3 regions of the Halomonas sp. GFAJ-1 genome follow, and region 2 is predicted to be linked to each of the others. Evidence: predicted binding sites of a transcription regulator. Region 2 holds the regulator's gene; each other region holds the start of a gene.
The links. Region 2 encodes sigma-54, which starts transcription at its own class of promoters, with help from an activator protein. Its sites were predicted from a motif close to TGGCACNNNNNTTGCTNT; they were not measured.

Region 1 (3,281 bases), on a different contig from region 2:
GCTGCTGATTGTAGTGGGGGGTGTCGGCTCTATAGCGCTCAACAAATTGGCGAATACGACTACCTGGGGCGCCATGCTTTTTGGCAAACGTTTAAAAGTATAAACGCGGGAATTAAGGGATTAGGTGTGAAGCGTGGAGTGGGTAACGTGTATCGTCTTTAGCAAATAAGCCGTGCTGTGAGCGTAGGGTATTGCTACTGATGGTTTTTAGGCGTGTGGGGCAGGCATAAAGGCGCTGCAGTAAGTCTACCAACGCTGGCTCATCCAGTTCGGGGTCAAACCTGCCTAAGCGTTCTAACCAGGCGCGTCGAATCGCGATGTAAGGTGGCACCGTAATAGCAGAGCCTATAAAGCGTTGCAGCAGGCGCGAAGAACAGCGCGGCGGCGCACTTACAATGATCAATGCGTCGAGAGAAGAGGTATCTAGCTGGGCAATAATCTCGTCCCACTGCTCTGGGGCGATGGTTTTTTTCTTTAGCGCGATAAACAGCCACTCCGCTTGGCTGATATAAGCAGCTTGGTTCAGGCGTGCACCTAGTGGCTGGGAGGGGGTAATTACGCAGTGCACTTGGTAGCGTTGCTCCAAGTCTGCCAAGCGATTATCAGCACGAGTATGAGTGACAATAATGGGTACTAGATGGTCTGAATGGCCGGACTGCCGAATGGAGTGGAGGTGGCGTGGTAAGCGGGCACCCGTTACCAGCGCGTCAATAATAAAGCAGACCGTACCCATGAAGGCGGCTTCCCATGTTATAAAACCTATTGAATTGTAATTTATTGTAGTTCTTGGTTTCTTTAAGTAGCAAGCTAAAGTTGCTTAATAAAAATGAGGGTTATGGTTTTTTCATGCACCACTTTGATGCAAATTGGTGCTTGATTGTGTGCTTTTGGTGCACTTTTCTGGATTGATGGCAAGGCAGGGCTGCTCTTATAGGCGTCATGCCACATGAAGAGGCATGGTTAAAGAAGTTTTAAATTAATAAATACAATGGCTTGCTATTTTTTAATGCCATATTGGTGCAAAGTTGGCATGCTCTATGCTTTATATTTTGGAAACAGTTGTTTAGCGGCTAGCGTGTCGTAGGCAGAAGCCCTGTGGCGTGCTACAACGATAGCCGGTTTGGAATAACGCTGGACGTTTTGCTCTTTATCGCCAGACAAACGTTGAGCGAAGCAGAATGACAAACGTGACACATGCCCTTAGCGTGTTGAATGTTTTGTCGAATAACATTTTTATCGATAGCTTTCTGTTTTACGCTTTAAGCCACGCTCATACCGGAGGACACTATGTCAGCCAAGACTCTCGCGCTAATTGAAGAACATGATGTTAAGTGGGTAGACCTGCGTTTCACCGACACCCGCGGTAAAGAGCAGCACGTTACTGTTCCTGCTCGGGATGTGAACGAGGAGTTTTTTGAAAACGGCCAGATGTTTGATGGTTCTTCCATCAACGGCTGGAAGGGCATCAATGAATCCGACATGATTCTGCGCCCAGAAGACGGTACTGGTTTCCTGGACCCCTTCACCGAAGACGCTACCTTGATTCTGCGTTGCGACATTATCGAGCCGGCTACTATGCAGGGCTACGACCGCGACCCACGTTCTATCGCTAAGCGTGCAGAAGCCTACCTGCAGTCTACCGGCCTGGGTGATACGGCTTTCTTTGGTCCTGAGCCTGAATTCTTTATTTTTGATGAAGTGCACTGGAAGTCCGATATCCAGGGCTCTATGTACAAAATCACCTCTGACGAAGGCGCCTGGGCTACCGACAACGTTGTTGAAGGCGGCAACTTGGGGCACCGTCCACGCTTGAAAGGCGGTTACTTCCCGGTTCCTCCGGTAGACAGCTTCCATGATATTCGTGGTGCTATGTGTAACACCCTGGAAGCGATTGGCCAGACCGTGGAAGTTCATCACCACGAGGTTGCCAACGCGGGTCAGAACGAAATCGGCGTTAAGTTCAACACGCTGGTGAAGAAGGCTGACGAAGTTCAGGAAATGAAGTACGTGATCCACAATGTGGCTCACGCTTACGGCAAAACGGCTACCTTTATGCCGAAGCCGCTGGTGGGCGATAACGGTTCAGGTATGCACATCCACCAGTCCTTCTGGAAAGATGGTCAGAACCAGTTCGCCGGTGACGAGTACGCTGGCCTGTCTGAAATGGCGCTTTACTACATTGGCGGCATCATCAAGCACGCCCGCGCTCTGAACGCCTTCACTAACGCGTCGACTAACTCTTACAAGCGTTTGGTACCTGGTTTTGAAGCGCCGGTAATGCTGGCCTACAGTGCCCGCAACCGTTCTGCTTCTATCCGTATTCCGTACACGGCTAGCCCGAAAGGCAAGCGTGTCGAAACGCGCTTCCCTGATCCGACGGCCAACCCCTACTTGGCGTTTGCCGCCATGCTGATGGCCGGTATCGACGGTATCAAGAACAAGATCCATCCTGGCGATGCGATGGATAAGAATCTGTACGACCTGCCGCCAGAAGAAGGCAAGTCAGTGCCGACCGTTGCAAACAGCCTGGATCAAGCGCTGGAAGCACTCGATGTTGACCGCGCGTTCCTAACCGAAGGTGGCGTGTTCACCGACGAAATGATCGACGCCTACATCGAACTGAAGATGGAAGACGTTGAGCGTATCCGCATGACGACTCACCCCATTGAGTTCGACATGTACTACAGCTGCTAATCAGCGTTATTAATACCTAGCTGCTACTATCACCCCGGCGGTGGTTGTCAGTAGCGAAGTAAGTGCGCTAACAAGTACAGTAGTAAGTACTGTTATCAGTACTTCTATCAGTACTTCTATCAGCACTGTAATAAGCACTGAAACCCCGCCTCGGCGGGGTTTTTTATTGGTACAAACACTGTAAAGGATGGGGCGCGATGGCGTTTGGGCGGCGTTTTGAGGCAAAAAAGAGTTTATTCACAGGCGCTTTGCTCGTGCTGTGCATGTGGGTAAGCGCTGCGCAAGCACAAACGGTTTACCGAGTGCTGGATGAGCAGGGCAGGGTCACCTTTACCGATAACCCGGAGCGCGGCGGCGAAGCGCTGACGTTAGCACCGCTGCCGAGCGTTTCCACGTCTCCCCGCGCTGCCCCATCGGCGCCGCGTCGCCAGGGTAGCCCTGGGCAGCCCTTTATGCCTTACGACCGCTTTGTGATTAGCGCGCCCCAGGGTGGGGCAGCTATTCGCGATGGCATGACCGCCGTCGAGCTGCACGTGTCACCCCCGCTGCGGGAAGATCACAAAGTTCAGCTATTGGTGAACGGTGAG
Region 2 (3,281 bases):
GTAAGGCGATAGATTTACCGGACCCAGAACGGCCGCTAATGATCACCAATTGCATAGAGTTTCTCTTGGGCTGCCAAAAAAAATGAGGCTTAAAATGAAGAAAGGTAGCGGCTAGCGTCGAGGTAGACGCTTAGTGCGCCGATTTTTCACGAATTTTTGAGGTGATAAGCTCAAGAAGTTCACGCTGGCTAGTACTTTTCCGAAGCTGCAGGCGCATATCAGCCTCGTTCATGATGGTGGCAACTTGCCCAAGTAATGCTAAGTGCGTGTCGTCAGCTTCTTCCGGCACCAACAAGACAAACACCAGATCGACAGGGTCGCCATCAATGGCATCGAAATCGACTGGCTCGGCAAGCTTTAAAAAGCCGGCAATAGGGGCGATGCAGTGGGGGCTTCGAGCATGGGGAATGGCAACGCCATTACCTATACCAGTACTTCCCAGGCGTTCGCGACCAATTAAACGGCTAAAGACTTCCTGGCTATCCAGGCTAGGGGTGTTTTGGGCAATAAAAGTGCTGAAAAACTCCAGCACCCTTTTTTTGCTGCCCCCGGGCACGTCGTATAGCACGCGCTCCGGGGGGAGTATGGTTTCCAACGTCATTGAATTAACGCACACCAGCGCCTTGGGCGCGAGCTTGTGCTTTTTCCTTGTGTTTAACGAGTTGACGATCGATCTTATCCGCTAAAGCATCAATAGCGGCGTACATGTCATTATCTAATGCTTCGGCGTGAAGATCAGCCCCGGCTGCGTGCAGTGTGCAGGCAGCTTGCTGTCGCTCTTTCTCAACAGATAAGGTCACTTGTACTGTCGTAATGTTGTCGTAGTGGCGCTCAACGCGCGCTAGTTTTTCATTGACGTAGTCACGCAAGGCGTCAGTCAGATCTACATGATGACCAGTGATATTTACTTGCATTGACGTGCTCCTTATCCATGGGACTGTACTTCGATTGTAACCCTTTTTACGCTGTTGCAAAGCCCTATAGCGGTGTTTCCTTGTTCACTAGCGTAAACGGCGCCGTTCACTTGAAGAGGGAATGCCCATTGACTCTCGATATTTGGCGACTGTGCGCCTTGCAACACTAATTCCGCCTGCTTCCAAGAGCGTCACCAAACGGCTGTCGGAAAGCGGCTTGCCCGGTGGCTCATCTTGCACGAGTTTCTTAATCCGCGCGCGGATAGCGGTGCTGGAGTGGCTGTCGCCACCATCTTGGCCACTGACCTGGCTGGAAAAGAAATACTTGAGTTCAAATACTCCTCGGGGCGTATGAATATACTTTTGAGTGGTCACCCGGGAGATGGTGGATTCATGCATCTCCACGGCTTTGGCTATGTCCGCTAAAATTAACGGTTTCATCGACTCTTCACCATGCTCTAAAAAGCCAATCTGGCGCGCGATAATTTCTCGACCCACTCGCAGCAGCGTATCATTTCGGCTCGAAAGGCTTTTAATTAGCCAGCGGGCTTCTTGAAGGTGCTCTTTAAGGAACTGGTTATCTTGGCTTTTATCAGCACGCTTTATCAAACTTGCGTAGTCAGGCTGAATGCGTAGCCGGGGCAACGCTTCTGGATTAAGTTCCAGGTGCCAGCCTTCATTATCGTGCCGCACGACCAAGTCTGGGGTTATATAGCTATCATCGCTGTCGCCGTAGGCACTGCCGGGGCGCGGGTCAAGGCTGCGAATGAGGCGAATAACATCATCGAGTTGTTCATCATCCAGGCTCAAGCGTCGTTTAAGCAGCCGTATATCGTCTTTGCCGAGTGCCTCAAGAAATTGACGCACCAGCCGTTTGGCAGGTACTAAAAGCGGCGTCTCCTCGGGGAGCGTGGCTAGCTGAAGCATTAGGCACTCGCGTAAGTCCCGCGCGAAGACCCCGGTGGGCTCAAACTGCTGTAAGCGCAACAGGGTGTTCTCTACTTCACGCTGGCTTAGGCCGTCCAGGCCCTGAGCTTTTAAGCCTTCGCGGATGTCGTTAAGCGGCTGAGTGATGTAGCCATTGGCATCGAGGGCATCGATCAAGCTTTCGGCAATAGTGTGCTCACGTAGCGTGAAGTCGGTCATGGCAAGTTGCCAAAGTAAGTGACCGTGCAGGCTTTGTCCTGCTGCCTGGCGCTCAAAATCAGGCCCTTCGCTGCTACCGCCCGTGCTGCCCATATCTTGGTAGGTGTCGGACCAGTCACTATCCACAGAAAGCTCACTAGGGATACTTTCGGCCCATTCTGCTTCCGGCGTCTCGGTGACCGCCTGCTCGCCAAATTCATCCTCTTGTTCCAGCATTGGGTTAGCGTCGAGCGCTTGCTGAATTTCTTGCCGCAGGTCGAGTGTTGAGAGCTGGAGCAGCGCAATTGCCTGCTGCAGCTGAGGTGTCATGGTCAGCTGTGTGCCGATACGCAGTTGAAGAGAAGCTTTCATGACCATCTGAGAACCACTCGTTAATCAGAAAGCTCCACCCTAGTGCGAGTTATCCTCAGGTGCAAGTGCAATAAGCATGCCATTAAAAGTAATTAGTCGGTAGGCGCCTGTTTATAGGCGGAAATCAGCCCCGAGATAGACGTCGCGCACCTTCTGGTTATCGAGGATAGACTGTGGGTCGCCGCTAGCAATGATTTGGCCATCGCCAACGATATAGGCGATATCGCAGATATCGAGCGTGTCTCGTACGTTATGGTCGGTGATGAGGACACCGATATGTCGCTGTTTGAGCGCGCGTATAATCGTTTTGATATCACCCACTGAAATAGGGTCTACGCCTGCGAACGGTTCATCTAGCAGAATAAACGCAGGCTCGGTTGCCAGTGAGCGGGCAATTTCAACGCGCCGACGCTCGCCACCGGATAGGCTCATGCCCAGGTTGTCGCGGATATGGGTAATGTGGAAGTCTTCAAGTAGCGATTCTAGACGCTGTTCACGGGCGCTACGGTCAAGCTCCTTTCGAGTTTCAAGTATTGCCATGATGTTGTCGGCGACCGAAAGCTTACGAAAAATAGAGGCTTCCTGGGGCAGGTAGCCAATGCCTGCAATAGCCCGTTCATGCATGGGTGCGCGGGTGAGGTCTAGATCATCAATACCGACGCTGCCTGCGTCAGACTTAACCAACCCAACGATCATATAAAACGAGGTGGTTTTACCCGCTCCGTTCGGGCCGAGTAGCCCCACAACGCTGCCTTGGGTAATCTCTAGGTTAATATCTTTCACCACCCGGCGACGCTTATAGCTTTTAGCCAGGTGATGAGCATAGAGCGTTTTTACCGGAGCAGTTTCGTTAGTTGCTGTGGTGCTGGG
Region 3 (3,281 bases), on a different contig from region 2:
TGTGACGCTTGTGTGGCAGGTGTATTACGTGAGCGGCATTAAGCAAAAACTCACTTGGTAATTTTGATGCCGTAGTGCTGCAGCCGCCGCACCACGCTGGATTGGCTAATGCCAAGTCGCTTCGCAATGGCGTAGGTGCTGGGGAGTATGTTGCTGAGTTCTTCAAGGGTTTCCCGTTCCAGTCGAGCAAGATATTGCTTAAGCGTTTCGTGGGGTTCAAGTGTAACTGCCTGTGCGGGTGAAGCGTTCGGTAAATTGACGGGGAGCTGCTCGGCGTGAGGGAGCACGGCGGGTTCCTCGATCTGGTCGGTGGGGCTTGAGAGCCAGGCTCTTTCTAACCAGTTTTCCAGCTCGCGGACGTTACCCGGCCATTCGCTGCCCATCAGCGTCGACCAAACGCGGGTATCAAGAATTTTTCGTCGGCCATAGCGCTGGTTGAGCCGATTTAACGACGCTTCAACTAGATCAGGGATATCCTCCCGGCGGTCACGTAGTGGTGGCAGGGTGACCGGGATGACATTAAGTCGGTAGTAAAGATCCAGACGAAACAGTCCGGCTTCTACCTGTTTTGCCAAGTCTTGGTTGGTGGCCACTACCAAACGAAAGTTGACCTTGCGAGCACGGGTGTCACCCAGTCGGGTCAAGCTGCCGTCTTGAATCACTTTGAGCAGCTTGGTTTGCATCAACAGCGGCAGTTCACCAATTTCATCCAGAAACAGCGTACCGCCTTCGGCCTGCTCTAATAGGCCCGCTTTTCCCTGCCGCGCGGCCCCGCTGAAGGCGCCGGGTTGATAGCCAAACATCTCCGACTCAAATAAGTTTTCAGGTATCGCTGCACAATTAACGTCAATAAAGGGGCCATCACAGCGCTGGCTCCAGCGGTGTAGCTGCTTGGCGAACGCCGTTTTACCTACGCCGGACTCCCCTAGCATCAGCACATTGGCATCCGATGGGGCGACCCGCTTAAGCAGTAGCGCTATTTCGCGCATTACGCTGCTGCGCACCTGCAAATTGTCTAAGGCGTCATCCAACGCCTGCTCCTCGGCATCCGGGGCTGCCTGGCTGCGTTTTAAGTGTTCGCTAAAGCGTTTTTGCAGCAGCGCGTATTCGTCCTGCAATAGTTGCAGGTCGGTTAAATCCCGCGAGCGGCTAATAATGCGTTCCAGCTTGCCATCGACGAACACAGGGTAGGCTTCGGCAATGACTCGGCGACCTGTCCCGGTTATCTGCATAAGCTGTGCAGGCTTGCGGGTGCGCATCACTTCCAGGGTAATAGACGGTTTAAGCACGCCGGCCGCTTGTAGCTGATGAACACTGCTGGAGAGAAGCTCTTCCCGCGAAACGCCGTAAACCGCTTCAGCGCCTGGGCTAATATCGACTATTTGCCCATCGCCACTGACGATAAAGAAGTGGTCGTTGGCGGTCTCCACGATGGTTTGCAGTACGCGCTTGTCTATTTCACTCATTTTATTTCTCAGCTCTCTCGTTCTATCTCACTCATTAAGTGCCACTCACGTGAAGCCAATGATGTCGGCTCTTTTTTAAGTCATTTTTGAATTATTGATGCATAAATGAATTGTATGGGCGCGCATTCGATTCATTTTTGCATCAATTGGCTGGTAATCCTACCTGTTTAGGGCATCTACGACTTGGCATGGTCTGTGCAATGTTTAAAAGAGATAGCTAAGGCAGTGCCTTAGTTAAAGATGCGTCAACCACGCCAGAGCGTCACAACAAATCCAAGGAGATGTTTATGTCGGAGTTTAATCAGCCCCTAGGTGGCAACACCATGCCACGCTTTGCAGGCCCCGCCACTATGATGCGCCTGCCTACCCAAGCCACTGCCGAGGGCTTAGACGCTGCGTTTATTGGCATCCCCATGGATATCGGCACTTCCAACCGCCCGGGTACACGCCTTGGCCCGCGTCAGATTCGCGATGAGTCGCGTATGTTGCGCCCCTACAATATGGCAACCCGCGCCGCGCCGTTTGAAAGCTTACAAGTGGCGGATATCGGTGACGTACCTATCAATACCTTCCACCTGCCGAAAAGCGTCGACATCATCACCGCCTTCTACGATGACGTGCTTAAGCACAACTGCATTCCGCTAACGCTGGGCGGTGAACATACGCTGACGCTGCCGATTCTGCGAGCCATGGCCAAAAAGCACGGCCCGGTGGGGCTGATTCATATTGATGCCCACGCCGATGTTAACGAGCACATGTTCGGCGAGCCGATTGCCCACGGCACGCCATTTCGTCGCGCTCAAGAAGAGGGCTTGTTAGCCCACGGTAAAGTAGTGCAAATCGGTCTGCGCGGCACTGGCTATGCCGCTGAAGATTTTGACTGGTGCCGCGATCAAGGCTTTCGCGTCGTGCCCGCCGAGGAGTGCTGGTACCGCTCGCTAGCGCCGTTGATGCAAGAAGTGCGTGAACAGATGGGCGATATTCCGGTGTATATCAGTTTTGATATTGACGGCTTAGACCCCTCTGTTGCCCCCGGTACCGGCACTGTTGAAATGGGTGGCCTGACGTCTGCTCAAGGATTGGAGATTGTGCGTGGTGCCGCTGGCCTCAATATCGTTGGCTGTGATCTGGTAGAAGTGTCACCTCCCTATGACCCCAGCGGTAACACCGCCTTGATGGGCGCCACGCTGCTGTATGAAATGCTTTGCGTACTGCCGGGCGTTAAGCGTAGCGATTAATGCCAACCGAATAGCTAACTCATAAATAGCTAACAAATAAAAAAAGCGCCGACCTAACAACGCCGCCAGCCCACCTCCAATAATCACTTCCAATGGGTGACCCCTATGTCGTATAGCAATGATAAAGCGGAGCAGCCGTCCCCTCCGGCACCGATACCCCGCGCGCATTTACTGAAGTTTCTGATTCCTTCATTGATTGGGGTGCTGCTGTTTCTAATCCCCTTTCAAGTGGGTGACTCCATTAATATTGGTATGGGCCTGATGGCCGATGGCCTGCAAACCCTGCTGGGCTCGGCGCTGCCTGCCATTGCCGTGGTGATACTCTGCTTGTCCGTCGTGGTAACGCTGTACGCCAAAATCGCCCAGCCTGCCTGGATAAAAAGTGGCCCCTTTCACGATATGTTTGATGTAGGGCCTATTTGGGTGGTGATGCGCGTACTAGGCGCCATTTTTGTCCTGATGACCTATTTCCAGTTTGGGCCAGAGTTCGTCACTGCTTCCTTTACCGGTGGCGTGATGCTCAACGATTTGGCGCCGGTGCTGCTGACGTTCTTCTTCTTTGCGGCGGTGCTGCTGC

Region 1: glnA (glutamate--ammonia ligase) is a predicted target of sigma-54. The motif match lies at 1,027-1,044, and genes of this name have one in related genera.
Region 3: speB (agmatinase) is a predicted target of sigma-54. The motif match lies at 1,651-1,668, and genes of this name have one in related genera.

The regions. Positions count from the first base shown of each region.
Region 1 covers NZ_AHBC01000018.1:6,572-9,852, forward strand. Annotated here, with positions in the region: gene MOY_RS04650 (acyltransferase family protein) at 1-103, shown strand, start outside; gene MOY_RS04655 (hypothetical protein) at 113-733, opposite strand; gene glnA (glutamate--ammonia ligase) at 1,288-2,694, shown strand; gene MOY_RS04665 (DUF4124 domain-containing protein) at 2,892-3,281, shown strand, end outside.
Region 2 covers NZ_AHBC01000040.1:156,707-159,987, forward strand. Annotated here, with positions in the region: gene rapZ (RNase adapter RapZ) at 1-55, opposite strand, end outside; gene ptsN (PTS IIA-like nitrogen regulatory protein PtsN) at 131-601, opposite strand; gene hpf (ribosome hibernation-promoting factor, HPF/YfiA family) at 606-914, opposite strand; gene MOY_RS11890 (RNA polymerase factor sigma-54) at 1,002-2,417, opposite strand; gene lptB (LPS export ABC transporter ATP-binding protein) at 2,523-3,281, opposite strand, start outside.
Region 3 covers NZ_AHBC01000055.1:40,696-43,976, forward strand. Annotated here, with positions in the region: gene MOY_RS15040 (sigma-54 interaction domain-containing protein) at 51-1,466, opposite strand; gene speB (agmatinase) at 1,754-2,704, shown strand; gene MOY_RS15050 (YjiH family protein) at 2,810-3,281, shown strand, end outside.